3 regions of the Streptomyces sp. NPDC059002 genome follow, and region 3 is predicted to be linked to each of the others. Evidence: predicted binding sites of a transcription regulator. Region 3 holds the regulator's gene; each other region holds the start of a gene.
What was found. Region 3 encodes HspR, which represses chaperone genes until heat shock. Its sites were predicted from a motif close to TTGAGNNNNNNNNNCTCAA; they were not measured.
Positions count from the first base shown of each region.

Region 1 (9,478 bases), on a different contig from region 3:
CCCCCACCGGTGCGGGCGGCCCGTGGCCGCGCCTACCTCGCCAGCGGCGCGACGACCCAGCGCCGCGTACGGAACATGCTGTCCCGCGCGCCGATCTCGATCAGCTTGCGGGCCGCCGGATAGGCCTCGTTGCCCGCCAGCTCGTAGCCGACCTCGAACGTGCCCGGCACGTCCCTGACCTCGGGCTGGCGCTGCTGCGCCGCACCCTGGCCGGTCTCGTCCGCGGTGACGGCGGCCAGCTCGGCGAGCAGCTTCTTCTGGGCCGCGTCGAGCGCCTTGCGCGGATCGCGCTCCAGCGGGGCCGGGGCCGCCGTGCCGCCCTTGGGCGGCGGCGGTGAGATCTCGGTGCTCGGCTCGCGCGTGACACCGGTGGCCTTGCGGGTCGAGATCTGCGACTGGACGACGGTGCCGTCGTTGTCCAGGCCCACCCGGATCAGACCGCGTCCCGGCGTGATGACCGGTACGCCGTCGAAGACCTGCCGGAACGTCACATGCGTCTGCAGGGACACCGGGCGCCCGACCTCGGAGCCGTCCTTGGTGCCGGAGTTCTGCATCAGGTCGTGCACGCTGTCGACGACGAGCTCGGCGCCGTCGGCGTACTGCTCGGCGAAGGCGCGCGCCGCCTCGACCGCGCGGTCGGTGGGCAGCTGCTGGGTGTTGCGGTGGTTGGGCTCGGCGAGCTTGACCCAGCGGATGCCCTGCGGGGCGGTGGAGACGACGCGGTCGCCGGAGGTCGCGTTGATGACGCCCTGGCGCTCGACCTGCACCTCCTGCAGCGCGGCCGTCGGGAAGCCGGCCTGCCGGCCGAGCGAGGTGAGTTCGGCGCTCGGGTCGCGGGGCGCGAGCTGCACGATCTGCTGCTGGCCGGAGAGCTGTGTGAGCGGTTCCCTGACGCCTTCGCGCGCGTAGTACCAGCGCCACGCGTACCAGGTGTCCGGCACGTGCTCGCGGAAGAAGTTCCGCTCGGTGTTGAGCCGGTTGACGGCCTCGGCCTGCGTGGTGCCGACCGCGGCGACCGAGGGCGCCTGCCCGTGGTAGATGTCCCAGCTCGCGTTCAGCCAGGCGTCGCAGAACGTCTGCCCGGCCCGCCACTTCTCCCAGAACTTCTTGCCGTAGTCCGGGCTGTCGATGCTGGTCGTCTCGAAGCCGAAGATCATCCGGAAGCCGATGTTGGGTCCGGCCCAGGTGCGGATCGGGGAGTGGCCGCCGGTGACCTTGAGCGAGTCGCAGGTCGACCAGAAGATGTAGTTGGCCTTCTCGTTGCCGAGCGCCATCCGGTTGGAGACGGCGTCGCTGCGGCCGTCCCAGACGGCGCCGAGCGGCGCGAAGAAGACGCCGTTGCCGTCCATGCCGCCGTGCCCGGAGTGGTACACGGCGCACACCGCGTCCATCCCGTACCGGTCCTGCCAGTTGTCGTACGTCTCCTCGTACGCCCACACCTGCGCGCCGCCGTCGGCGAACCAGAAGTTGCGGTCGTAGAACTGCTGGAGGTACGCCAGCCAGCCGGTGGCGTCGGCGTGGGTGTGGGAGAGCGGGTTCTGGTTGACGAACTTCTGGATGCTGAAGGCGCCCCACCAGCCGAACGTCGAATCCCGGTCACCCGCGGCTCCGGGCTTCTCCGGTTCGAGTGGCGACGGACCGCGGTCCGCGTAGTTCATGCGCATGGCCATACCCCCTGAGTGAGCTCCTCGTTCCGTGCGCGAGGGGGCCTCAAAGTGTCACCGCCGACGCGCCTTGCCCAGGTGCCATTTCGGCCATACGGCCCCTGCCACGGGGCTGTTCTGGCACCTCAGCGGCATCTGTGGCGCGACGGCACGCACAACGTGTTCGTATCGGACGATCCGCACCTGCGCTCCCCGCTCGAACACCTCCGTGGCCCCGCGGCGACCCGTGCGGCCCGTTTTCATCCGGAGTGTGATCGGATGGTCCCCACGGAACTTCCGATCACGGAACCGCACTGAAGGGAACTGCATCGTGGCAACCACGCGCTCCGCGCACACGGTCTGGGAAGGCTCGCTGACGGAGGGTTCGGGCACCGTCACCTTCGACTCCTCCGGCATCGGGGAGCAGGCGGTGTCCTGGCCGTCGCGCGCCGAGCAGGCCAACGGCAAGACCAGCCCGGAGGAGCTGATTGCGGCCGCGCACTCCAGCTGCTTCTCGATGGCGCTGTCGCACGGCCTGACCGGCGCGGGCACCCCGCCCACCCGGCTCACCACCTCCGCCGACGTGACCTTCCAGCCGGGCACCGGCATCACCGGCATCCACCTCACCGTCGAGGGCACCGTGCCGGGCCTCGACGAGGCGGCCTTCGTCTCGGCCGCCGAGGACGCCAAGGCCAACTGCCCGGTGAGCCAGGCGCTGACGGGCACCACCATCACGCTTTCGGCCAAGCTGGCCTGACCCGAGGCCCGTTGACGATGCCGCCGTCCCTTTTGGGGCGGCGGCATTGTCATGCCCGGGGATTGACAAGAGCCCGCTCAAGTTTTGTGATGGAGGGTGGAGTAGACCTGGATACGGGGGACTTGGGCTCGCGGCGGAAGGGACTGGACCATGGCACGTGCGGTGGGGATCGATCTCGGGACGACGAACTCGGTGGTGGCCGTGCTGGAGGGCGGTGAGCCCACCGTGGTCGCCAACGCGGAGGGCGCGCGCACCACCCCGTCGGTGGTCGCCTTCGCGAAGAGCGGCGACGTCCTGGTGGGCGAGGTCGCCAAGCGGCAGGCGGTCACGAACGTGGAGCGGACGGCCCGCTCCGTCAAACGCCATATGGGCGACAGCGGTTGGCGCTTCCCGGAGAGCGGCTCCGTGGACGGCACCCGCTACACCGCGCAGGAACTCTCCGCGCGCGTCCTGCAGAAGCTCAAGCGCGACGCCGAGTCCTATCTGGGTGAGGACGTCACCGACGCGGTGGTCACCGTGCCCGCGTACTTCGACGACACCCAGCGCCAGGCCACCAAGGAGGCCGGCGAGATCGCGGGCCTCAACGTGCTGCGGATCATCAACGAGCCGACGGCGGCGGCCCTCGCGTACGGCCTGGACAAGGGCGACGACCAGACCGTGCTCGTTTTCGACCTCGGCGGCGGCACCTTCGACGTGTCCCTCCTGGAGATGGGCGAGGGCGTCATCGAGGTCAAGGCCACCAACGGCGACACACAGCTCGGCGGCGACGACTGGGACCAGCGGATCGTCGAGTACCTGGTGCGGCAGTTCAAGAACGGCCACGGCGTGGACCTCGCCAAGGACAAGATGGCGCTCCAGCGTCTGCGCGAGGGCGCCGAGAAGGCGAAGATCGAGCTGTCCTCGTCCAGCGAGACGGACATCAACCTGCCCTACATCACCGCGTCGGCCGAGGGCCCGCTGCACCTCGCCGAGAAGCTGACGCGCGCCCAGTTCCAGGAACTCACGTCGGACCTGCTCGACCGCTGCAAGCAGCCCTTCCACCAGGCGGTCAAGGACGCGGGCGTCAAGCTGTCCGCCGTCGACCACGTGATCCTGGTGGGCGGCTCCACGCGGATGCCCGCCGTCACCGAACTGGTCAGGGAACTCACCGGCAAGGACCCGCACAAGGGCGTCAACCCGGACGAGGTGGTCGCCCTCGGCGCGACCCTGCAGGCCGGGGTGATCCGCGGCGACGTGAAGGACGTCCTCCTCCTCGACGTGACCCCGCTCTCCCTCGGCATCGAGACCAAGGGCGGCATCATGACCAAACTCATCGAACGCAACACCACGATCCCCACGAAGCGTTCGGAGACGTTCTCGACCGCCGAGGACAACCAGCCGTCGGTCGGCATCCAGGTCTTCCAGGGCGAACGCGAGATCGCCGCGTACAACAAGAAGCTCGGCGTCTTCGACCTCACGGGACTGCCGCCCGCCCCGCGCGGCGTCCCCAAGATCGAGGTCACCTTCGACATCGACGCCAACGGCATCATGCACGTCTCGGCGAAGGACGAAGCCACCGGGCGCGAGCAGCGCATGACGGTGACCGGCGGCTCCGCGCTCCCCAAGGACGACATCAACCGCATGGTCCGCGAGGCCGAGGAACACGCCGAGGAGGACCGCAAGCGCCGCGAGGCCGCAGAGACCCGCAACCAGGCCGAGCAGCTCGTCTACCAGACGGAGCGGTTCCTGCGCGACAACGCCGAGAACGCGGCGCGGATCCCCGCCGACACCAGGAGCGAAGTGGAGGCGGCCGCCGCGGAGTTGAAGGACCTCCTCAAGAACAGGGCGGACGACACGGCCGCCCTGCGCACCGGCGCGGAGAAGCTCGCCACCGTCAGCCAGAAGATGGGCCAGGCGATGTACGCGCATTCTGGCGGGGGCGCCTCACAGGAACAGACGGCCTCGGACTCCGCGGCCGAGGAGGGGGTGGTGGACGCGGAGATCGTGGACGAGGAGGACAAGGGAGGCAAGGGCGCCCCGTAGGCAGCGCCCCGTAAGCAGCGCCCCGCGGGCGGCGTCAGGAATCCGCCCGCTCCCACCCCCGCCGTTCCGGGCGGGGGCCCAGCTGTTTCGGGTCCCGGCTCCGATACACCACGTACGGCCGGAACACGTACTGAACCGGCGCGCTGAACATATGGATGAGCCGGGTGAACGGCAGCAACGCGAACAGCAGCAGACCGATGACGGCGTGGATCTGGAAGGTGAGCGGAACGCCCACCATCAGGTCCACGTCCGGTTGCAGAGTGAACAGGCTGCGCGCCCAAGGCGCGATCGTCTCACGGTAGTTGTAGCCCTCGTCGAGCCCGGAGTTGGTGAGCTTGGCCCACATGCCCATGATGATCGCGGAGAGCAGGACGACGTACATCACCTTGTCGTTGGCGGTCGTCGCGCGGAAGACGGGCGCCTTGGTGCGGCGGCGGTAGAGCAGCATGAGGATGCCGAGCACGGCGAGCGCGCCCGCCGCCGTGCCGCCCCACAGCGACAGCTTGTGGTACGCGCTCTCGGTGAGGCCGACCTTGTCCGTCCAGGACTCCGGTACGAACAGGCCCATGAGGTGGCCGACGAGCACGAAGAGAATGCCGTAGTGGAACATCGGCGACGCGATGTTGAGGAGCTTCGACTCGTAGACCTGCGAGGAGCGGGTCGTCCAGCCGAACTTGTCGTAGCGGTAGCGCCAGATGATGCCCGCGACGAGCAGGACGAAGGCGACGTAGGGGAGCACGCCCCACAGCAGGGTGCTCATGGGCGCTCCCCGATCAGTGCGAACGGTTCGAGGCCGACGTCCTCGCGCGGCGGCCCCGAGCGGGCAAGGGCCAGGGCCTCGGCGCGGTCCCTGGGCGAGGGTCCGGGCAGCGTCGCGCACACCGCGTCGAGCACGGCGGCGTACGGCGTGCCGAAGTCGGTCAGGGCCAGGCGCAGCAGTTCGAGGCCGCTGCGGTGCTCCGTCAGCAGCACGGGACCCGCGTGCGCGGAGAACTCAAGGACGGCGGGCAGGAAGTCGGGCAGCTCCTCGCCGCTGAACTCCAGGCCGTGCTCGCGGTAGACCTCCTTGAAGCGCACCAGGGCCATGCCGCGCCGCCGGGTGTCGCCGTCCCGCCACCAGCTCAGGTACAGGCTGTGCCGGTTCTTGAAGTCGAAGACCTGGACGTAGTGGGCCTGGAGTGCGCGCGGGTCGGTGGCGGCCGCGTGCGCCAGGAAGCCGTCGAGGGCCGCGGGCGCGGCGGCCGTGAGGAGCGGCAGCCGGGCACGGAACTCCTCGTCCGGGTAGCCGAGGCACAGCGCGGCGGCCTGGTAGAGCACGGCGTTCTCGCTCGGGGAAGTCAACTCTCGTCCTCCTTGTCGGCGGTCTGCCGTCTGCGCAGCGCGTGGAAGTTCTCGATGGTGACCAGCGGCAGCTGCTTGCGTCCCGAGTCCTGGCCGAAGGGGCCCTCGCCGCCCATGCCGGGACCGTCCTCGTAGTCGAGGCTGCAGGAGTCGGACAGCCCGGGAATCGCCGATTCCTCGAGGCGCCGCGCGTCGCCGACCGCCGCGGTGGGGATGACGTACCGGTCCTCGTACTTGGCGATGGCGAGCAGCCGGTACATCTCCTCGATCTCCCGGCCCGACATGCCCACGGACCCGGCGACCGAACTGTCGGGCCGCTCCCCGAGGTTGATGGCCCGCATGTGCGCCCGCATCGCCGCGAGCTTCTCCAGCGAGGACCGCACCGGGCCGACGTCGCCGGCCGTGAAGATCTCCGCGAGGTATTCGAGGGGGATGCGCAGCGTGTCGATCGCGCCGAAGAGGTTCGCGGCGTCCTCGCCGTCGTGGCCCGTCTCGGTGAGCGCGTCGACCACCGGGGACAGCGGCGGGATGTACCAGACCATCGGCATGGTGCGGTACTCCGGGTGCAGCGGGAGCGCCACCTTGTACGTGCTGATCAGCGCGTGCACGGGGGAGCGGCGTGCCGCTTCGATCCAGTCGTACGAGATCCCGGAGCGCTCGGCGTCGCGGCGCACCTCCGGGTCGTCGGGGTCGAGGAAGACGCCCAACTGCGCCTCGTACAGCTTGTGTTCATCGGGCTCGGAGGCCGCGGCCGTCACCTTGTCGGGGTCGTAGAGGATCACGCCGAGATAGCGCAGGCGGCCCACGCAGGTCTCCGAGCAGACGGTGGGCAGGCCGACCTCGACGCGCGGGTAGCACATGGTGCACTTCTCGGCCTTGCCGGTGCGGTGGTTGAAGTAGACCTTCTTGTACGGGCAGCCCGTCACGCACTTGCGCCAGCCCTTGCACTGGTCCTGGTCGACGAGGACGATGCCGTCCTCCTCGCGCTTGTACATCGCGCCCGAGGGACAGGACGCCACGCACGCCGGGTTCAGGCAGTGCTCGCAGATGCGCGGCAGATAGAACATGAAGGTCTGCTCGAAGGCGAACTTCACCTTGTCGGCGGCCTGTTGACGGGTCTTGGCGACCATCGGGTCGAGGTCGCCGTACTGCGTGGCGCCGCCGAGGTTGTCGTCCCAGTTCGACGACCACTCGATCTTCATGGGCTTGCCGGAGATCAGGGAGCGCGGCTCGGCCACCGGGTAGTCGTCGCCGAGCGGGGCGTCGGTGAGGTTCTTGTACTCGTACGTCCAGGGCTCGTAGTAGTCCTTGATCTCCGGCAGCTTGGGGTTGGAGAAGATCTCGAGGAGGGACTTGATCCGCCCGCCGTTCTTCAGCTTGAGGGCGCCGCGCTTGTTCAGCTCCCAGCCGCCGCGCCACTTCTCCTGGTCCTCGTAGCGGCGCGGATAGCCCTGTCCCGGGCGGGTCTCGACGTTGTTGAACCAGACGTACTCCATGCCGTCGCGGTTGGTCCACGTCTGCTTGCAGGTGACCGAACAGGTGTGACACCCGATGCACTTGTCGAGGTTCATCACCATCGCGATCTGAGCCATCACGCGTCGTTGGGTGGCTTCGCCACGGGGCATCAGTACTGCACCTCCTGGCTGCGGCGACGGATGACCGTCACCTCGTCGCGCTGGTTGCCCGTCGGGCCCAGGTAGTTGAACGCCCAGGACAACTGGGCGTAGCCGCCGATGAGATGGGACGGCTTGAGGATGAGCCGGGTCAGGGAGTTGTGGATGCCGCCGCGCTTTCCGGTGGCCTCCGCCTTGGGGACGTTCACCGTGCGTTCCTGCGCGTGGTGCATGTAGACCGTGCCCGCGGGCATCCGGTGCGAGACGACCGCCCGCGCCACCACCACGCCGTTCCGGTTGACCGCCTCGATCCAGTCGTTGTCCTTGACGCCGATCGCGTCGGCGTCCTGCGGCGCCATCCAGATGCACTGGCCGCCGCGCGAGAGGGACAGCATGAAGAGGTTGTCCTGGTACTCGGAGTGGATCGACCACTTGTTGTGCGGCGTGAGGTAGCGGACCGTCACCTCCTTCTCGCCGTCCGGGCCGAGGCGCGGCTCGCCGAAGAGCCGGTTCATGTCGAGCGGCGGCCGGTAGACGGGCATCGCCTCGCCCAGCTCGTGCATCCAGTCGTGGTCGATGAAGAAGTGCTGGCGTCCGGTGAGGGTGTGCCAGGGCTTGAGGTGCTCGGTGTTGAGCGTGAAGGCGGTGTAGCGGCGGCCGCCGGACTCGCTGCCGCTCCACTCCGGCGAGGTGATCACCGGGACGGGCGCGGCCTGTGTGTCGGCGTACGTGATGCGCTTGCCCTCGTGCTCGGCGGCCAGATGTGCCATCTCCTGGCCCGTGCGCGCCTCCAGCGTGTGGAAACCCTGGGTGGCCAGGCGCCCGTTCGTCGTGCCGGACAGGGCGAGGATGGTGTTGGCGGCCTTCACCGCGGTGTCCAGGGCGGGCCGTCCGTCGGCGGGTCCGCCGCGCACGACGCCGTTGCGCTCCTTGAGATCCTCGACCTCCTGGTCGGGGCGGAAGGCGATGCCCTTCACCGGCAGGCCCAGCTGCTCGACCAGCGGGCCCAGCGAGGCGAACTTCGCGCCGATCGCGGTGTAGTCGCGCTCGACGACCGCGAGGTTCGGCATGGTCCTGCCGGGGATCGCCTCGCACTCGCCCTTGCGCCAGTCCAGGACGACCCCGCCGGGCTGCGCGGTCTCCCCGGGGGTGTCGTGCTGGAGCGCGGTCGCGACGACGTCCTTGCGTACGCCGAGGTGGTCGACGGACAGCTCGCTGAGGCGGTCCGCGATCGCGTGGAAGGTGTCGAAGTCGGTGCGGGCCTGCCAGGGCGGGTCGACGGCCGGGGTGAAGGAGTGCACGTAGGGGTGCATGTCCGTGGTCGACAGATCGTGCTTCTCGTACCAGGTGGCCGCGGGAAGCACGACATCGGAGAGGAGGGTCGACGAGGTCTGGCGGAAGTCGAGCGAGACCAGCAGGTCGAGCTTGCCCTCGGGGGCCTGATCACGCCAAGTGACCGTCGAGGGCCGCTCATGGGGGGCGGCCTCCTCGGCGCGCAGTGAGGAGTGCGTGCCAAGGAGGTGCTTGGTGAAGTACTCGGCGCCCTTCGCGGACGAGCCGAGCAGGTTGGCGCGCCACAGGGTCAGGACGCGCGGCCAGTTCTCCGGGGCGTCCGGGTCCTCGCAGGCGAACTTGAGGGTGCCCGCCTTGAGTTCGTCGACGACATTGGCCACCGGGTCGCCCGTGGTGTCGCCCAGCTCCAGGGAACTGCGGTCGAAGGTCGGATACGACGGCATCCACCCGGTACGCGCCGACAGCGCAAGGCAGTCGGCGCCCGTCATCCCCGCGAACCGGCCCTCGCCCAGCGGGGAGGCGAGGACGTCGGCGGCGAACCTGTCGTAGCGCCACTGGTCGGTGTTGAGGAACCAGTACGCGGCGCCGATCATCTGCCGCGGCGGCCTGCTCCAGTCGTTGGCGCTGGCCAGCGTCGCCCAGCCGGTGGAAGGGCGGCACTTCTCCTGACCGACGTAGTGCGCCCAGCCGCCGCCGTTGCGGCCCTGGCAGCCGGTCAGCTGGAGCAGCGCGAGGAAGGCGCGGTAGATCGTCTCGGAGTGGAACCAGTGGTTGGTGCCCGCGCCCATCAGGATCATGCAGCGGCCGCG
Region 1 is NZ_JBHYJI010000001.1:401,995-411,472, reverse strand. Features, by position in the region: gene ACFWZ2_RS01680 (DUF6345 domain-containing protein) at 33-1,670, opposite strand; gene ACFWZ2_RS01675 (OsmC family protein) at 1,975-2,400, shown strand; gene dnaK (molecular chaperone DnaK) at 2,551-4,422, shown strand; gene narI (respiratory nitrate reductase subunit gamma) at 4,457-5,182, opposite strand; gene narJ (nitrate reductase molybdenum cofactor assembly chaperone) at 5,179-5,763, opposite strand; gene narH (nitrate reductase subunit beta) at 5,760-7,388, opposite strand; gene ACFWZ2_RS01650 (nitrate reductase subunit alpha) at 7,388-9,478, opposite strand, start outside.
Region 1: a site for HspR is predicted at 2,463-2,481, ahead of dnaK (molecular chaperone DnaK). Genes of this name have one in related genera too.

Region 2 (9,478 bases), on a different contig from region 3:
CCACGTCGGGGACGCCTCGGGCAACGGGGATCTCTTTGGTGCGTACCCCACAGAATCCGGCATTCCGTAGAGCGTCGTCGAAAGCGGACGAGGGCTGGGCGGACCAGACGGCGAGTACTCCGCCGGGATTCAGGCGTTCCTTGCAGGCGGCCAAACCGGCTGGCGAGTAAAGGGAGTTGTTGCCCTCCGTCACCGTCCAGTCGGGGCCGTTGTCGATGTCGAGGCAGAGCGCGTCGTAGGTGTCCCGGGTTCCGGAGACGTACGCGACAAGGTCTGTGTGCAGGATCTCGGTGCGCGGATCGGCGAGTGCGGCGCCGGAGAGTCCGGCGAGCGGTCCCTCGCGGTGCCAGTCGATGATCGCCTGCTCGCGCTCGACCACGGCGATGCGCCCCCAGCGGGGGTCGGCGGCGGCGTGCGCGAGGGAGAAGCCGACGCCGAGACCGCCGATCAGGACGCCGGGCGCGGGGCGGTCGTCGAGGGCGTCGCGGGCGGCGTCGACGAGCAGCCGTTCCGAACGGCCGTCCGAAGTGTCCATCAGGAAACAGCCGTTGGCGATGATCTGCAGCAGCTCACCGTGGCGCCGCAGTACGACCTCGCCGTACGGGCCCTCGCGCCGGTCGAGGACGACGGGGGCGGTGGTGTGGGTGTGCATGGCGCCCAGGGTAGAAGAGCGCCGTACGGAGCGTGCCGCGTCTGACCTGGCCGTCCGTCGAGTTCCCGAACGCAACGACCGGGCGGGGTCGAACACGGAATCGGACCCCGTGACGATGGACGACGAGCGAGCGGCAACGCAGAACAAACCTCTCAGGTTGCTGTGAATCGCCCCTCACGTGGCGTCGGTCATAGACACGGCGGGAAAAAGGGGCAAAGGGTGGGACGGGACGGAAGGAGCGCCTCACCCGTGAACCAGAGCGTGAAGTCCTTGGAAGCCATGCCCGGGTCCAAGGACCCCGAGCGGCCCGCCCTGAACGCGATCCCCCGCCAGGCGAACCCGCAGTCCCCACCGGCGGACGGCCGCGCCCCCGCCCCGGAACGGAACGAGCACACCGATACGTCCGGCGCCGCGGAGCTGACGACCCGTCCCCGCCGCCGCTTCCGCCCCTGGCGCCTCCTGCCCACTCCCAAGGGCACCCCCTTCACCTTCGGTTACGCCCTGGTCCTCACGGCCACCTCCCTGCTCACCGAGTACGCCGACCCGAATCTGGTCTACGCGCTGCTGCAGGGTTCGAGCACCGACGTGGTGAACCTGGCGCACAGCCCCGCGCTGGTCCTCGTCGCCAGCGCCCTGTGGATCGCGGGCGGCATCACATCGCCGTACGCGATCGGGTTCCTGCTCGTCCTGACCGCGCTGGAACGCCGTATCGGCGGCTGGCGCACCGCCGGTGTCTTCCTGTTCGGCCATGCCGTCGCCACGCTCGCGACGGAGGTGCCGGTGGGGCTCTCGGTGCTCGCGGGGCATCTGCCCGACAGCTCGCTGCACCGCCTCGACTACGGCATCAGCTTCGGCGTGGCCGCCAGCGTCGGAGCGCTCGCGGGCCTGCTCACGCCCTGGCTGCGCTGGACGGTCCTCGCGGGCTTCGGCTGGATGCTGCTGGACGACCTGATCGCGTTCACCGACCCCATGACGAACTGGGGCCATCTGCTCTCGCTCGCGATCGGTGTGTCGACCTGGCCGCTGCTCAGGCGGGTGCGTACGTAGGGCGCGCTCACGAGAGCACGGCGGCGTACCCGCCGAGCGCGGCCAGGGTCTCCACCGCGCCGTGGAACCGGATCCGGCCGTCCGCGAGGACGAGCACGTCGTCGCAGGCGCCCGTGATGTCCTCCATGAGGTGGGTGGAGACCACGACGGTCGCCGACTCGCCGATGGTGCGCAGGAGCTGATGGAAGTGCGCGCGCTGCGCCGGATCGAGCCCGGTCGTCGGCTCGTCGAGGAGCAGCAGGGCGGGGTCGTTCACGATGGCCTGGGCGATGCCGACGCGCTGCTTCATGCCGCCGCTGAGCGTACGCAGCCTGGCGTCGAGGCGGTCGGCGATCCCGACGCGGTGCGCGGCGTGCTCGACGGCCGCGGGCACCTCGCGGGCGGGCACGTCCTTGAGCCAGGCCGCGTAGCCGAGGAACTCACGGGTCGTGAAGTGCCGGTAGACGCCGAACTCCTGGGGCAGATAGCCGAGACGGCGGCGTACGGCGATGAGGCCCGCGTAGTGCGAGGGATCCTCGCCGAGCAGGGTGAGCCGCCCGGCGGACGGCTCGGCGGCGGTGGCGAGGACCCGGATCAGAGACGTTTTGCCCGCGCCGTTCGGGCCGAGCAGGCCGTGCACGCCGGGAGCAAGACGCAGATCGATGCCGTCGACGGCGGTACGGCGGCGATGACGGACGGTCAGGGAACGGGCGACGATCACGGGCTCGGCTCCTTGGGAGACACGGCGGGGGGCGGGTCGGGCGACCGTTCCGGGGCCGACCCCGACGTCAGGATGAACCCGGCGACGAAGTAGAACGCGAGGAAATAGCCGCCGACGGCGAGGGCGGGGACGACGATCCGCAAGGGCAGCAGCCGGCCCAGCGCGAACGCGACGAACGAGCCGAGCCCCACGACGACGCCGAAGCTGACGCCGAACACGAGGAACTCCTCCAGGCCGGTACCTGGCGTGGCGAGCAGCCACGGGAGCGCGGCGGCGACCGGCCACAGGGTGGCGGGGGCGGCGGCCAGCAGGAAGCGGTGCGTCGTCGACCGTACGGCGGTGTGGCGCAGCCAGATCGTCCGGGAATGGCGCTCACGGGCGCCGTGCCAGCCGGCGTGGACGAGGAGGGAGGGGGTGGCGAGCAGGCCGAGGTTCGCCAGCCACGGCTGGGTGTCGCCCGTCGTGCGCATCGCCCCCGCCCACAGGGCCATGGCCAGGAACGCCTTTGCGGCGGGGCCGCGGCGGAGTTCCGTGAGCAGGGGGCTCGTGCGGGCTCGCCGGGACAGGTCACGGCTTGCGCCTCCGGCACGGGTGTGCGGCGCGATGGCCCGCAGCGGGAGCAGCCTCACCGGCCCGGCCCCGCCCCGTCGAAGGAGTGGCGGCGGGCGTACAGGACGGCGCAGCAGGTCAGGGCGATCGCGGTCCAGGTGCCTTGGGCCACTGTGTCCATGAGGGGGCGCAGTGCCCCCTGCGCGGCTTCGCCGAAGGGAGGGCGCAGGTCCCGGCGTACGGCGAGGCGACCGGCCAGCGGCACGCCGACGGCGAGGAGCCAGCCGCCGCCCGTCAGCACGGCGGCGGGCCCGCACCCCAGCCACGAGCCGAGCGCCAGAGTCGCGAGGGCCATGCCCAGCGCGGGCAGCAGCCACGCCGCCGCGCTCAGGGCACCGTCACCGCTGGGCAGCAGGAACCCCGTCAGCGTCAGCAACGGCAGGCAGACCGCGAGGACTTGACCGGACCGCCACAGGAGCAGTTTCAGGCCGCCGGACGGCGTCACCGAGGCGACCTCGTGGAAGGGATCGGCGCGCGGCCCGTAACTCATCGCGACCCCGAGCAGCGGCAGCAGCGGCGCCCCCATGAGGAGCAGCGGAAGCAGCCCTCCGGTGCTCAGCTCGCGGGACGCGGCGAGTCGCGCGAGGACGACCCCCGCCGCACAGACGGCGAGCAGCGCCGCCGCCCAGGACCAGCGCAGCGCGGGCGCGGCCCGCAAGGCGGACAGCGCCCGGGCGCGCGGCCCGGACCGGACGGCCCCGGCACCCGGCGCGGGCGCGTCCGCCGGGGCCCCGGAGAGGACCGCCGCGAGCACGCGCGCGTGCACCCCGTCGAGCCGCGCCCCGTACGGCCCGCCGCGCACCTCCCGTACGAGCAGGCCCGTGCAGTGGTCGCAGGCGTCCAGATGCTCCTCGGCGGCGTACAGCGCGGCGTCCGGGAGCGTGCCGAGCGCGTAGCGGGACAGCCAGGAGCGGGGCAGGCAGCCGGGCCGCGACGGCAGCGGCACGGCGGGCGGGGATGCGGCGGGTGGTGAGGTCATCGAGGGTCCCGGTTCCTTCTCCTTCGGTTCCGTGTCAGGGCTATCGGCCGAGGCCGGGGATCGGTTCCGCATCGTCACCCCCGGACTCCCGCGCGCCGTCCAGCACGCCGAGCCGGACCCGGAGTTCCTCGCAGCCCCGGCTCGCCCGGCTCTTGACGGTGCCCTCGGACACGCCGAGCCGTACGGCCGTCTCGCGCACGCTGAAACCGTCGATGTAGCGGAGGGTCAGGACCTGCCGGGCCTCGGGGGACAGCATCGCGAGGGCGTCGCCGACGGACGTGCCGGTGAGCGTGGAGCCGAGCGCGGTGTCCTCGGCGGACGGCGCGACGAGCGGCCGCTCGTGCCAGGACCGCTCCTTCTCGCGCCGGGTGAGCGCGTCCTGCCGCCCCCGGCAGCGGAGTTGGTCGATGAGCTTGCGCTGCGTGATGGTCCAGAGCCAGCCGCGCGCGTTGGTGTCCCGGAAGGTGCGCGCGCCGTGGTGCACGGCGATGAAGGTCTCCTGGAGGACGTCGTCGACGATGTGCGGCGTGATGCGGCGGTTCAGCAATCTGGCCTGCAGCCAGGGGCTGTTGCGTGTCATCAGCTCCCGCAGCGCGCGGGTGTCGCCCGCCGCGACGGCCTGGATCAGCCGTGCGTCGTACGAGGATCGGCCTGCCTCGTGGGCCGGATGTCCCGCCTCATGGGCCGGAGTTGACGTCATGGTGCCCCGATGCTTGGTTCGCGGTCCGCGGCCTCCCCAGCCGCGGCGACAAGTGCAGTCACGCACCGCTATCGGTTGCATGCTCTGTGTTGGTTCCGCGTCGGGGGAAGGGGCGTGTTGCTGCGTGGGGCTGGGGGTGGGTGTGCGCGGGCCCCTGCGGGGGGCTTGGGGGGTGTTCTGGTTGCGTTGTGCCCGCGGGGCTGTGGGGGCTTGTTGCGCAGTTCCCCGCGCCCCTTGCGGGGCTTGCCTCGTCGTTCCCTGCGGCCCTTACGGGGCTCCCCGGGAGGGCGGGCGCGCGCAGCGGTCAGCGGAAGGCCGTGTCCGAGCCGAGGTCCTTCACCTGGTCCAACTCCTCGATCCGGGACAGGAAATGGGCCCGGATCCAGTCGAACGCCTCGGCGCCGAGGGGGAGTCGCAGGGGCGGCTCGTCGAGGCCGACCGCGGCGACGATCGCCGCGGCGCCGCGGTCGGGGTCGCCGGTCTGGGTGCCGTGCGTGGCCTCCAGCGCCTTGCGGGCGGGCGCGATGATCTCGGCGTAGTCCTCCATCGGCGTGCCCCAGCGCAGCGAGCGTCCGCCGAAGTCGGTGCGGAACGGGCCGGGTTCGACGACGGTGACGCGGATGCCGAGGTGGGCGACCTCGGCCGCGAGGGCCGCGGAGATCCCTTCGAGGGCGTACTTCGTGCCGACGTACGCGGTGCCGCCGGGGCCGGGGACCACGCCGTTCACGGACGACATCTGGACGATGCGGCCCGACCGCCGCCTCCGCATCAGCGGCAGGACGGCGCGGGTGACCGTCATGACGCCGAAGACGTTCGTCTCGAAGTTGTCGCGCAGCTGGTCCTCGCTCAGTTCCTCGAAGGCGCCGAGGAGGCCGTACGCGGCGTTGTTCACCAGGACGTCGATCCGGCCGAAGGCATCCTCCGCCGCTGCCACCGCGGCCCGCACCGAATCGGCGTCGGTCACGTCCAGACGCAGGGCCCTGACCCGGTCGGGCGCGAGTGCCACGAGGTCGTCGACGGCGGCGGTGTCCCTGGCGGTGGCCGCCACCCGGTCGCCGTGCGCGACCGCGGCACGGACGAGCGCCCGCCCCAGGCCCGAGCTGGTTCCGGTGATGAACCAGACCCGGCCGCCCGCTGCCTCGTCCGCCCCGTCGCGCTGCTCGGTCATCATGCTCCCCACCTGCGATGTCGTCGTGATTGCCGCGAGGAACCCTAGGTGCGGCCCCGGGGCGATGGACAACGGGTTTTCCGTGATCGCTCACAGCGAACACGCTGTGGGGAACATCGTGGAGCTCATAAGCATTGAGTCGGTACAGCTCAACTTGAATGCCGAAGGGGAGATCATGTCTGCTGAGTCCGCCGCGTACGCACCGCTCACTCTGCCCGTGCTGCCGCTCGACGACGAGGTCGTCCTGCCCGGCATGGTGGTGCCGTTCGACCTGTCCGACGCCGACGTACGAGCCGCGGTGGAGGCGGCACAGGCCGCCGCCCGGTCCAGTGGTGAGAGCAAGCCGAAGGTGCTGCTTGTTCCGCGGATCGACGGGACGTACGCGTCGACCGGTGTGCTCGGCACCGTCGAGCAGGTCGGACGGCTCTCCGACGGCGACCCGGGCGCCCTGATCCGCGGCCGGAGCCGGGTGCGCATCGGCGCCGGGACCACCGGCCCCGGCGCGGCCCTGTGGGTCGAGGGCCTGAAGATCGACGACTCGGTGCCCGAGCCTTCCCCAAGCTCTCAACTCCGTTCGAGCAGGGGAGGCCCCACCCCGGGTGCCGTCACCGAGCTCGTCAAGGAGTACAAGGCGCTCGCCACCAGCTGGCTGAAGAAGCGCGGCGCCTGGCAGGTCGTCGACCGCGTCACGCAGATCGACGACGTCTCCGCGCTCGCCGACAACAGCGGTTACTCGCCGTTCCTCACCACCCAGCAGAAGGTCGAACTCCTGGAGACCGAGGACGCGGTCGCCCGCCTCAAGCTCGCCACCGAGCAGCTGCGCGAGCACCTCGCCGAGCAGGACGTCGCCGAGTCGATCGCCAAGGACGTGCAGGAGGGCGTGGACAAGCAGCAGCGCGAGTTCCTGCTGCGCCGCCAGCTGGACGCCGTGCGCAAGGAGCTGCGCGAGCTCAACGGCGACAGCAAGGACGCAGCCGAGGAGTCCGACGACTACCGCGCCCGCGTCGAGGCGGCGGACCTGCCCGAGAAGGTCCGCGAGGCCGCCCTCAAGGAGGTCGACAAGCTGGAGCGCGCGAGCGACCAGTCGCCCGAGGGCTCCTGGATCCGCACCTGGCTGGACACCGTCCTCGAACTGCCGTGGAGCGAGCGCACCGAGGACGAGTACGACATCAAGGGCGCCCAGGAGATCCTCGACGCCGAGCACTCCGGCCTTCAGGACGTGAAGGAGCGCATCACCGAGTACCTCGCGGTGCGCAAGCGCCGCTCGGACCGCGGTCTCGGGGTCGTCGGCGGGCGCCGCGGCGGCGCCGTCCTCGCCCTGGTGGGCCCTCCGGGCGTCGGCAAGACTTCGCTCGGCGAGTCCGTCGCGCACGCCATGGGCCGCAAGTTCGTGCGGGTCGCGCTCGGCGGCGTGCGCGACGAGGCGGAGATCCGCGGACACCGTCGTACGTACGTGGGGGCGCTGCCCGGGCGGATCGTGCGGGCCATCAAGGAGGCCGGGTCGATGAACCCGGTCGTGCTCCTCGACGAGATCGACAAGGTGGGCTCGGACTTCCGGGGCGACCCGGCGGCCGCGCTGCTCGAAGTCCTCGACCCGGCGCAGAACCACACCTTCCGCGACCACTACCTGGAGGTCGAACTCGACCTGAGCGACGTGGTGTTCCTCGCCACGGCGAACGTCCTCGAAGCCATCCCGGAGGCCCTGCTCGACCGCATGGAGCTCGTCCGCCTCGACGGCTACACCGAGGACGAGAAGGTCGTCATCGCCCGCGACCACCTGCTCCCGCGCCAGCTGGAGCGGGCGGGTCTGGACAAGGACGAGGTGGTCCTCGACGAGAGCGCGCTGCGCAAGCTCGCGGGCGAGTACACGCGCGAAGCGGGCGTACGCAACCTGGAGCGGTCCGTCGCACGGCTGCTGCGCAAGGTCGCGGCCCAGCACGAACTGGGCGAGCGGGAGCTGCCGTTCACCGTCACCGACGAGGATCTGCGGGGCCTGATCGGGCGGCCGCACCACGTGCCCGAGTCGGCGCAGGACCCGGCCGAGCGGCGCACCGCGGTGCCGGGCGTGGCGACCGGGCTCGCGGTCACCGGGGCGGGCGGCGACGTCCTCTTCGTGGAGGCCTCGCTCGCGGACCCGGAGACCGGGGCGTCGGGGCTCACGCTCACCGGTCAGCTCGGCGACGTGATGAAGGAGTCGGCGCAGATCGCGCTGAGCTTCCTGCGCTCGCACGGCGCCGAACTGGAGCTGCCGGTCGGCGACTTGAAGGACCGGGGCGTGCACATCCACTTCCCGGCGGGCGCGGTGCCCAAGGACGGGCCGAGCGCGGGCGTCACGCTGACGACGGCCCTCGCGTCGCTGCTGAGCGGGCGGCTTGTCCGTACGGACGTGGCGATGACCGGTGAGATCTCGCTGACCGGCCGGGTGCTTCCGATCGGCGGCGTGAAGCAGAAGCTGCTCGCCGCGCACCGCGCCGGGATCACCACGGTGATCATCCCGAAGCGGAACGAGCCGGACCTCGACGACGTACCCGCCGAGATCCTGGAGAAGCTCGACGTGCACGCGGTCACGGACGTCCGGCAGGTGCTCGAACTGGCCCTCACGGAGGCCGAGGTGAGGGTCCCGGCCGCCGCGTAGGCCCGCCGCGCGGCCACGGCGAGGAGCGGCCTGCCCCGGCACCGGGGTGGGCCGCTCCGTCGCGGGCTCAGCCGTTGGCGAGCGCCACCACCCTGTCGAGGGCGCCGTTGAACTTGTTGTGGTCACCGACCGTCGGCCCTGACGAGGTGTACTGCCACATCGTCTGGAAGCCCCAGCCGGCCGGGAGTTCGCCGGGGCTGGTGTCGTAGCGGGCGATCCACAGCGGGTTGCTGGCGCCGAAGCCGCTGTAGTTGCCGGTGCACTGCTTCCACCAGCTGGTGGCGGTGTAGATGACGGCGTCGCGCCCGGTGCGGGACTTGTAGGTGGTCAGGAAGTCCCTGATCCAGCTCACCATCGCGGACTGGGACTTGCCGAAGCAGGCCGCGCCGTACGGGTTCCACTCGATGTCGAGCGCGCCCGGCAGCGTCTTGCCGTCGCGCGACCAGCCGCCGCCGTTGCTCGCGAAGTAGTTGGCCTGCGTGGCGCCGCTGGAGGTGTCGGGGGTGGCGAAGTGGTACGCGCCGCGGATCATGCCCACGTTGTACGAGCCGTTGTACTGCTGGGCGAAGTAGGGGTTCTTGTACGAGGTGCTCTCGGTGGCCTTGACGTAGGCCCACTTCACTCCGCTGTTCCACAGCGTCGACCAGGCGACGTTGCCCTGGTGGCTGCTGACGTCGACGCCCTCGGTCTGGGTGGCGTCACCGCCGGCGGGCAGGCCGCCCTGGCCGTCGTGTTCGATGACGCCCTGGCCGAGCCGGGCGGTGCCGCGGTCGGGGACGTCGTCCGCCTGGGCCGCCGTGGGGAGCGTCAGGAGGAGGGAGAGGGCGGACAGTACGGCGAGGAGAACCGCCGCCGGCGACAAGCGCGAGCGGCGGGCCGGTCCGGGTCTGTGCACGGGCATGTGCGTGCCTCCGAAGGCCTCGGTGGTGCTCGGTGGGGACCTGTCGACATGTAGTGGTGTGAACATGTCACTTGAAAAGCTACGCAC
Region 2 is NZ_JBHYJI010000003.1:284,374-293,851, forward strand. Features, by position in the region: gene ACFWZ2_RS05010 (spermidine synthase) at 1-652, opposite strand, end outside; gene ACFWZ2_RS05015 (rhomboid-like protein) at 902-1,699, shown strand; gene ACFWZ2_RS05020 (ATP-binding cassette domain-containing protein) at 1,707-2,399, opposite strand; gene ACFWZ2_RS05025 (hypothetical protein) at 2,396-3,028, opposite strand; gene ACFWZ2_RS05030 (zf-HC2 domain-containing protein) at 3,025-3,987, opposite strand; gene ACFWZ2_RS05035 (RNA polymerase sigma factor) at 4,028-4,687, opposite strand; gene ACFWZ2_RS05040 (oxidoreductase) at 4,992-5,858, opposite strand; gene lon (endopeptidase La) at 6,031-8,490, shown strand; gene ACFWZ2_RS05050 (lysozyme) at 8,558-9,391, opposite strand.
Region 2: a site for HspR is predicted at 5,990-6,008, ahead of lon (endopeptidase La). Genes of this name have one in related genera too.

Region 3 (9,478 bases):
CCAGTAACCCACCCCGTTCGGCGGGGCCCGGTGTCGTCACCCGCGCCGCGGCCCCGTGATCGTCTCGGTGATCGCGAAGCCCTTGGCGGGCCCGTCGGGGATCGTGACCTCCGTCCCGCACCGGACACGGTGGACGCCGACCCAGTCCGCCTTCTCTGGCTGCGGCTCGGTCAGGACGGTGACGGTGCCCGCGCCGTCGTAGTCGTCGATGATCACGTAGATGGGGATGCTGGCGCGGGCGTAAAGACGAGGCTCACCCCGGAGGCCTTGACGCCGCTGTCAGCAAGAGCCAGCACCAGGGCGTCCCTCAGCCGGTTGACGATCTGGGCATGGGCGAAGCGACCGGTGGGCGACACCTCAACGGCTGCCTCGATGATCTCAGCGCGGTAGCCCTCGGGGAGTTCCATGGCCTTCCACACCTGCCACAGCACTTTGTCACGCTCGGACAGCTCGGTGTCGTACGTCGCTGCGTCGGTCCTGGTGTCAGGCATGGTCTCGGGCCCTTCAGCGGCAAGAGCGGTCATGGTGGCGCACCTCCTTGCCAGGGTGGGCTTGGCGTCCTCGCGGCACAAGCAACGCGATCACGATATGTACGTTCATGCGGCTGACCTGGGGAAAGGGCCCCCAGTCACCCGATCCGGCGAGGACGGAAGGATTCCGTTCCACCCTCGGCCGCCGCCTCCAGCTCGAACCAGACCCCCTTCGCATACCGCCCCGCCCGCTCATCCGCGACGCCCCACGTGTCCGCCATGTCCTGGACGAGGGCCAGCCCCCGGCCCCAGCAGGCGACCGCCCCCACGGCCGGGTGCGTGACGACCGGCGGGTCCGGGTTCTCGTCGAAGACGGTGAGGCGGAGGCGGACGGGGGTGAGCCGGAGCCGGAGCATCGCCGAGCCCTTGGTGTGCAGGTGCACGTTCGTGACCAGTTCGGAGGTGCAGAGGGTCGCCGGCATGACCAGCGGCTCTCGGTCCAGGGTTCGGAGGACCGTGCGTACGAAGTCTCGGCAGACCTTGGGTGCGGTCGCGTCGCCGGGGGCGAAGAGGGTGTATTCGTACGTGAGTTGAGCCGCGCGATGCGGCGCGCGGGGCCCGTCCGGGCAGGCATGGGCAGGGGGCATGACGGCTTCTCCCGTCAGGAGGTGAGTGGGGGTGCCCCGTGCCGGGCGATGGCGCTGTCCGCGTACCCCTGGCGGGGGCCTCGGGTGCCTTTCGGCTTATGGGCAGGGGGAGTTGAGCAGTTCCGGTGAGTGACCGGTGCCACACTCACGGTAGGGTCATGAGGCGTCAATTGACAACCTAGTCGGCAACTTTGATGGACCAACTCCCTTGATCAGGGGAGACTTTGGGTACGCCATCGAGGAGAGATACGTGGGACTGCGCACCGTCATCAGCGAACGCCAGCGTCGACTCGGCTTTGAGCTCAAACAACTGCGCGAACAGGCGGGATTGACCGCAGGCGAGGCCGCCGAGCGGATCAACATGGGCCGGGGCCAGCTGAGCCAGATCGAGACCGCGAAGACGTCTGTCCTGACGGAACGGCTCCGCCAGCTGTGTCGCCTCTACGGGTGCACCGACGAGGCCTACATTGAAGCCCTTGTCGCACTGTCTGAATCAACAGGCAAGGGCTGGTGGAGCGAGTACAAGAAGCCCATGGAACTGAGCGCCCTCAACCTCGCGGAGCTGGAAGCCGACGCCGCAACCCTATGGATGCACCAATCCTTGTTCATCCCCGGCCTCTTCCAGACAGATAATTATGCGCGGGCCATCTTCACCAGCCCGGGGCTGGGGTTCGACCGCATCGAAGAAGCCCTGAGGTTCCGGATGGAGCGACAGAACATCCTTACGCGTGCGAATCCGCCCGCGGTGCACGCCGTGATCCACGAGTCCGCCCTGCACATGCGATTCGGCGGCACCGAGGTAGTACGCGGGCAGTTGCTGCGGCTCATCGAGCTGTCTCGCCTGCCCAACGTGACCATCCAGATCTATCCGTTCAGCTCAGAGGCGTACGCGGCCTTGAGTGGCAACTTTGTTCACGTCGTCCCTCAGCTACCCAAGTTGGGCACCCTGGTGCTTGAACATCCCATCGGTGTCCGGTACTTGGGAGACCAAGAGAGCCTGCGCCATTACGGAACACTGTTCCAACGCCTCGCCGAGCACGCTCTTGCCCCCATCGACGTATCGTTGGCCCCGGAATCACATTCGGTGAAGGATTCGCTGGCTCTCATCCAGCACCTGCTCTACGCCCTTTAGGGAGGCTCGCATGTCTGAACTGAACTGGCAGAAATCGTCGTTCAGCGGAGGCCCACAGGGCGAGTGCCTCTACGTCGCCACCGCCCCCGACGGAACGATCCGCCTCCGCGAAAGCGACACCCCCGACACCACCCTGGCCACCACCCCCACCCAACTGGCCGCCCTCCTGAACCACCTCAAGCGTCGGCCGCAGCGAGCCACTCCCTGAGCAACCCCTCCCGCTCCCCCGCCCGGGGCGTGCCGCCCTCGTGCGTGCGGCCCCACCGCGCCATGGCCGTCAGCGTCGTGTGGAGCGTGGCGGCGCCCTCCGTCATCCGCGACAACAGCTCCCGCGAAAGATCGTGCTCCGCCCGCGAATACCCCGTGGCCGCCGCCGTATAGGCCGTCAGCTCGACGGTCCCCTCGGCCGTCTCCAGGCGTACGGTCATCGTGGGGGCCTCGTCGCCGCCGCCGAGGCCGACCGTCAGGGCGAGGTCCACCATCGTGCCCAGCTGGCGCTTGAGGGACTTCACGGGGACGTCCTCGACGGTCAGTTCGAGGATGTCGTCCCAGAGCCAGAACGCGGACTGTTTGTCGCCGAGGGCCGTGACGCCCTCGGCGGAGAGACGGACTCCGGGGGCGAGTCCGGAGGGCTTCGCGCCCACGTACACATCGCCCTCGGCGATCCAGAACAGCCCCACCATGGCCATGGCGAACCACTTCCCCCTGCTAAAAACGATCAAGTACTGCGAAGTCGTCCTGCGCAACGCGTGAAGGGGCCGGGAGGTTCCCACCTCCCGGCCCCTTCACCGGCGTACGGAAGCGCATGAAAGCGCACGCGGAACTACTGCTCCGGCGACCTCTTGGGCCGCCACACCACCAGCGCGCTCGCCTGCTGGACATCCTGGTAAGGAACCAGGTCGCGGCGGTACGAGGCGTGCACCGCCGCTTCACGTTGCTGCATCGTGGCGGCGGCTCCCTCCACGGCCGCGGTCAGTTCCGCGACACGCGACTGAAGCGCGGTGACCTGGTTCTCCAGCTCGATGATGCGCTTGATGCCCGCGAGGTTGATGCCCTCCTCCTGCGACAACTGCTGCACCGTGCGGAGCAGTTCGATGTCGCGGGCGGAGTAGCGCCGGCCCCGGCCCGCTGTGCGGTCCGGGGAGACCAGGCCGAGGCGGTCGTACTGCCGCAGGGTCTGCGGGTGCAGGCCGGAGAGCTGAGCGGCCACCGAGATGACGTACACCGGCGTCTCGTCGGTGAGTTGATACGCCCTGCTGAAACCGGACTGTCGACGACGGCCGTCCCTCTCCATGGGGTCACGCTCCCTTCGAGGCCTGGAACAGTTCTGCCCGCGGATCGTCGCCCGCAGTCGCCTTGCGGTAGGACTCGAGCGCGTCCTTCGCCTTGTCCGAAAGCGATGTCGGCACCACGACCTCCACCGTCACCAGCAGGTCGCCGCGGGTGCCGTCCTTGCGGACCGCGCCCTTTCCGCGGGCCCGCATCGTACGGCCGTTGGGCGTGCCTGCGGGCAGCTTCAGCGTGACCGGCGGGCCGCCCAGGGTGGGTACCTTCACCTCGCCGCCGAGCGCCGCCTCGGGGTACGTCACCGGCACGGTGACCGTGAGGTTGTCGCCCTTGCGGCCGAAGACCGGGTGCGCGTCGACGTGCACGACGACGTAGAGATCGCCGGCCGGGCCGCCCCGTTCACCCGGGCCGCCCTTGCCGCGCAGGCGGATCCGCTGGCCGTCCGAGACGCCCGCCGGAATCCGCACCTGCATCGTGCGGGACGACTTCGCGCGGCCCGAACCCTTGCAGACCTCGCACGGGTCCTGGGCGATGAGCCCGCGGCCCTTGCAGTCCACGCACGGGTCGGTGAGGGAGAACCCTCCGCCGCCGCCCCGCGAGACCTGCCCGGTGCCGACGCAGGTCGGGCACACACGCGGCGTGCCGTTCTTGTCGCCGGTGCCCGAGCACGCCTTGCAGGGCGCCTGGGAGGACATGCGGAGCGGTACGGTCGCGCCGTCCACCGCCTCCGTGAAGCTCAGCGTGACCTCGGACTCGATGTCCTGGCCGCGCCTGGGCTGCGTACGCGTGCCGGTCCCGGCACCCCCGCCGCCGCGGTTGAACAGGCCCCCGAAGACGTCACCGAGGCCGCCCCCGAAGCCGCCGCCGGCCGCTCCACCGCCACCCGGGGCGTTGCCTCCGAAGAGGTCGCCCAGGTCGAAGTTGAACGAGCCGCCGCCGGCTCCGGGACCCGACCGGAATCCGCCGTTGCCGAAGAGAGCACGCGCTTCGTCGTACTCCTTGCGCTTCTTGGGGTCGCCGAGGACGTCGTTCGCCTCGGAGATCTCCTTGAAGCGCTCCTCCGCCTTGGCGTTGCCCTTGTTGGCGTCCGGGTGGTTCTCGCGGGCGAGCTTCCGGTACGCCTTCTTGATCTCGGCTTCGGTGGCGTCCTTGGGGACGCCGAGGACCTTGTAGTAGTCCTTCTCGATGAAGTCCTTGGTGCTCATCCCCGACGTCCCTCCTCTCTGGTCAGTGCAACGTCAGCCCTCGTCCGGGCCACCGTTGTCCTTGTCCGCTGCCTCGGCCGGTTCGGCGTCGGCCTCGACCGTCTCGCCCTTGACCGTCTGCGCGCCGGGCTGCGGCTCGGCGACGGCCACCCGCGCGGGGCGGATGGTGCGCTCGCCGATCCGATACCCCGGCTGCAGGATCGCGACGCAGGTCGTCTCGGTGACGTCCGGTGCGTACGAGTGCATCAGGGCCTCGTGGATCGTCGGGTCGAAGGGCTCGCCCTCCTTGCCGAACTGCTGCAGGCCCAGCTTGGCGACGACGGTCTCCAGCGACTCGGCGACCGACTTGAAGCCGCCGACCAGCTCGCCGTGCTCACGGGCGCGGCCGATGTCGTCGAGGGTGGGGAGGAGCTCGGAGAGGAGGTTCGCCGAGGCGATCTCCTTCACCGTCACCTTGTCCCGCTCCACGCGGCGGCGGTAGTTCTGGTACTCGGCCTGCAGCCGCTGGAGGTCGGCGGTGCGCTCGCTGAGCGCCTTCTGTGCCTGGTCCAGCTGGGCGGTCAGGCCTGCTGTCTTTGCTGCGTCCCCGGCCGGGGCCGCCGGGCCCTCCTCGGTGGAGGGCTCGGCGGCCTTCGGCGCCGCGTCATCAGGGGTGGCGCCGGAGGGGACGTCAGGCTTCTCGGCGTTCTCGCCGAAGCCCGGGGTCTCCTCGGTCATCAGGCGGCGCCGCCCTTCGCGTCACCGGGCTTCTCGTCGTCGACGATCTCGGCGTCGACGACGTCGTCTTCCTTGGACATGTTCGGGGCCTCGGCACCCGGGGCAGCGCCCTCGGCACCGGGGGCGCCCGCGGCCTGGGCGTCGGCGTACATGGCCTGGCCCAGCTTCTGCGAGACGGCGGCGACCTTCTCGGTGGCGGTGCGGATCTCGGCCGTGTCCTCGCCCTTGAGCTTTTCCTTCAGCTCGCCGACGGCTTCCTCGACCTCGGTCTTCACGTCACCGGGGACCTTGTCCTCGTTGTCCTTGAGGAACTTCTCGGTCTGGTAGACGAGCTGCTCGCCCTGGTTGCGGGACTCGGCGGCCTCGCGGCGGGCGTGGTCCTCGTCCGCGTACTTCTCGGCCTCCTGGCGCATGCGGTCGACCTCGTCCTTCGGCAGCGAGGAGCCGCCGGTGACGGTCATCTTCTGCTCCTTGCCCGTGCCCAGGTCCTTCGCGGTCACGTGCATGATGCCGTTGGCGTCGATGTCGAAGGAGACCTCGATCTGCGGGACACCGCGCGGGGCCGGCGGCAGGCCCGTGAGCTCGAACATACCGAGCTTCTTGTTGTACGCCGCGATCTCGCGCTCGCCCTGGTAGACCTGGATCTGCACCGACGGCTGGTTGTCCTCGGCCGTCGTGAAGATCTCGGAGCGCTTCGTCGGAATCGTGGTGTTCCGCTCGATGAGCTTGGTCATGATGCCGCCCTTGGTCTCGATGCCGAGGGACAGCGGGGTCACGTCGAGGAGCAGGACGTCCTTGACCTCACCCTTGAGGACACCGGCCTGGAGCGAGGCGCCGATGGCGACGACCTCGTCCGGGTTCACACCCTTGTTGGCGTCCTTGCCGCCGGTGAGCTCCTTGACGAGCTCGGCGACGGCGGGCATGCGGGTGGAGCCACCGACGAGAACGACGTGGTCGATCTCGGAGAGCTGGATGCCCGCGTCCTTGATGACGTTGTGGAACGGCGTCTTGCAGCGCTCCAGGAGGTCGGACGTGAGCTGCTGGAACTGGGCGCGCGTGAGCTTCTCGTCCAGGTGCAGCGGGCCCTCGGCGGAGGCCGTGATGTACGGCAGGTTGATCGTGGTCTCCGTGGAGGAGGACAGCTCGATCTTGGCCTTCTCGGCCGCCTCGCGCAGGCGCTGGAGCGCCATCTTGTCCTTGCCCAGGTCCACGCCGTGGCCGTTGTTGAACTGCTTGACCAGGTAGTCGACGACGCGCTGGTCCCAGTCGTCACCACCGAGGTGGTTGTCGCCGTTCGTGGCCTTCACCTCGACGACGCCGTCGCCGATCTCAAGGAGCGAGACGTCGAAGGTGCCGCCACCGAGGTCGAACACCAGAATGGTCTGGTCGTCCTTGTCGAGGCCGTAGGCCAGGGCGGCGGCGGTCGGCTCGTTGACAATACGCAGGACGTTCAGACCCGCGATCTCACCGGCCTCCTTGGTGGCCTGGCGCTCCGAGTCGTTGAAGTACGCCGGGACGGTGATGACCGCGTCGGCCACCTTCTCGCCCAGGTACGCCTCGGCGTCGCGCTTCAGCTTCTGCAGGATGAAGGCGGAGATCTGCTGGGGGTTGAAGCCCTTGTCGTCGATGTCCACCTTCCAGTCGGTGCCCATGTGGCGCTTGACCGACCGGATGGTCCTGTCGACGTTGGTGACCGCCTGGCGCTTGGCCACCTCGCCGACGAGCACCTCGCCGTTCTTCGCAAAGGCGACGACGGACGGCGTGGTCCTGGCGCCTTCGGCGTTGGTGATGACGGTGGGCTCGCCGCCTTCGAGAACGCTGACGACGGAGTTAGTCGTGCCCAGGTCGATGCCGACCGCACGTGCCATTTCGATTCCTCCAGATGTACTTCTTGAGTGGATCTGACTCAAGGATGCATGAGCGCTTCGCCGGAGTCAACAGAGCTGAGTCTGGTCGACTCAACTCTTATCCAGCCCTTACGCGCAACTGGGCCCCGTAAGGGGCGCGGGGAAAGGGGCGCGGGGAACTGCGCGACCAGCCACAGTCGGCCCGCGGATGAGTGTCGGCCACCCGGCGGGGCGCGACGCAAGGGTTGCCTGAGCGACGCAGATCACCGCCTCGCTGGCTACAGTGCCGCTGGGTAAGTGGGTAGTCTCAGACGGACTGCATAAGTTACCGCTTAGTAATAGTCCGCCTCGCAGGCCCGAGGAGCCCCGAAATGCAACTCGCCGCGATCATCGTGTCGCTGGTCCTCATCGCAGTCGGCGTCGCGCTGTTCGGCCGTGCCATCCTGCAGATCGTCCAGCTGATGCGGCTCGGCCAGTCCGTGCCCGCCGGCACGAGGACCGACCTTCCCCTCCAGCGCACCCTCACCGTGGTCCGGGAGTTCCTCGGCCACACCCGCATGAACAGGTGGGGGATCGTCGGCGTCGCGCACTGGTTCGTGGCAGTGGGCTTCCTCACGCTGCTGCTGACGATCGTCAACGCCATCGGCCAGCTCTTCAAGGCCGACTGGATCCTGCCGATCATCGGCGACTGGGCGCCGTACAACATCTACGTCGAGTTCATGGGCACGATGACCGTGCTCGGCATCGTCGCGCTGATCGTCATCCGGCAGCTGAGCAACCCGGCCAGGCCGGGGCGCAAGTCCCGCTTCGCGGGGTCCAAGACCGGCCAGGCGTACTTCGTCGAGAGCGTCATCCTCATCGTCGGCGTCTGCATCTTCACGCTGCACGCCCTCGAAGGCGCCCAGCACCACGTGGACAGCTACGAGGCGTCGTTCTTCATCTCGTACCCGGTGGTCTCCTGGTTCGAGGGCATGGACGTCTCCACCCTGCAGAACCTCACGTACTTCTTCGCCGGGCTGAAGATCGCGACCTCGTTCATCTGGATGATCACGGTCTCGGTCAACATCAACATGGGTGTCGCCTGGCACCGCTTCCTCGCCTTCCCGAACATCTGGTTCAAGCGGAACGCGAAGGGCGAGACCGCGCTCGGCGAGCTGCAGCCCATGACGTCCGGCGGGCAGCCGATCGACTGGGACGACCCGGCCGAGGACGCCGTCTTCGGTGTCTCCCAGGTCGAGCAGTTCTCCTGGAAGGGCCTGCTCGACTTCTCCACCTGCACCGAGTGCGGCCGCTGCCAGTCGCAGTGCCCCGCGTGGAACACCGGCAAGCCGCTCTCCCCGAAGCTCCTGATCATGTCGCTGCGCGACCACGCGCACGCCAAGGCCCCCTACCTGCTCGCCGGTGGCGGCAAGTCCATGGAGGGCGAGGAGAAGGCGACCGAGGAGCAGCTGGGGGACGTGCCCACCGCCGCGCTCGCGGAGGCCGAGCGTCCGCTGATCGGCACGTACGAAGAGAACGGCGTCATCGACCCGGACGTCCTGTGGTCCTGCACCACCTGCGGCGCCTGCGTCGAGCAGTGCCCGGTGGACATCGAGCACATCGACCACATCGTCGACATGCGCCGCTACCAGGTGATGATCGAGTCCGCGTTCCCGTCCGAGGCGGGCACGATGCTCAAGAACCTGGAGAAGAAGGGCAACCCCTGGGGCCTGGCCAAGAAGCAGCGCCTGGAGTGGCTGAAGGAACTCGACTTCGAGGTGCCGGTCGTCGGCAAGGACATCGAGGACCTGACCGAGGTCGAGTACCTGTACTGGGTCGGCTGCGCGGGCGCCCTGGAGGACCGGGCCAAGAAGACCACCAAGGCCTTCGCGGAGCTGCTGCACATGGCGGGCGTCAAGTTCGCGATCATGGGCGGCGACGAGAAGTGCACCGGTGACTCGGCACGCCGCCTGGGCAACGAGCCGCTCTTCCAGCAGCTCGGCCAGGAGAACGTGATGGCGCTGAACATGGCGTTCGGCGAAGAGCTCGACGACGACGGCAGGGCGACCGAGGAGTCGAAGAAGCCGAAGTCGGCGAAGAAGATCGTCGCGACCTGCCCGCACTGCCTCAACACGCTCGGCAACGAGTACCCGCAGCTCGGCGGCGACTACGAAGTCATCCACCACACCCAGCT
Region 3 is NZ_JBHYJI010000021.1:22,257-31,734, forward strand. Features, by position in the region: gene ACFWZ2_RS20365 (hypothetical protein) at 1-7, shown strand, start outside; gene ACFWZ2_RS20370 (hypothetical protein) at 37-216, opposite strand; gene ACFWZ2_RS20375 (hypothetical protein) at 213-524, opposite strand; gene ACFWZ2_RS20380 (ATP-binding protein) at 629-1,117, opposite strand; gene ACFWZ2_RS20385 (helix-turn-helix domain-containing protein) at 1,368-2,249, shown strand; gene ACFWZ2_RS20390 (DUF397 domain-containing protein) at 2,260-2,457, shown strand; gene ACFWZ2_RS20395 (hypothetical protein) at 2,426-2,938, opposite strand; gene ACFWZ2_RS20400 (heat shock protein transcriptional repressor HspR) at 3,073-3,543, opposite strand; gene dnaJ (molecular chaperone DnaJ) at 3,548-4,741, opposite strand; gene grpE (nucleotide exchange factor GrpE) at 4,775-5,458, opposite strand; gene dnaK (molecular chaperone DnaK) at 5,458-7,326, opposite strand; gene ACFWZ2_RS20420 ((Fe-S)-binding protein) at 7,677-9,478, shown strand, end outside.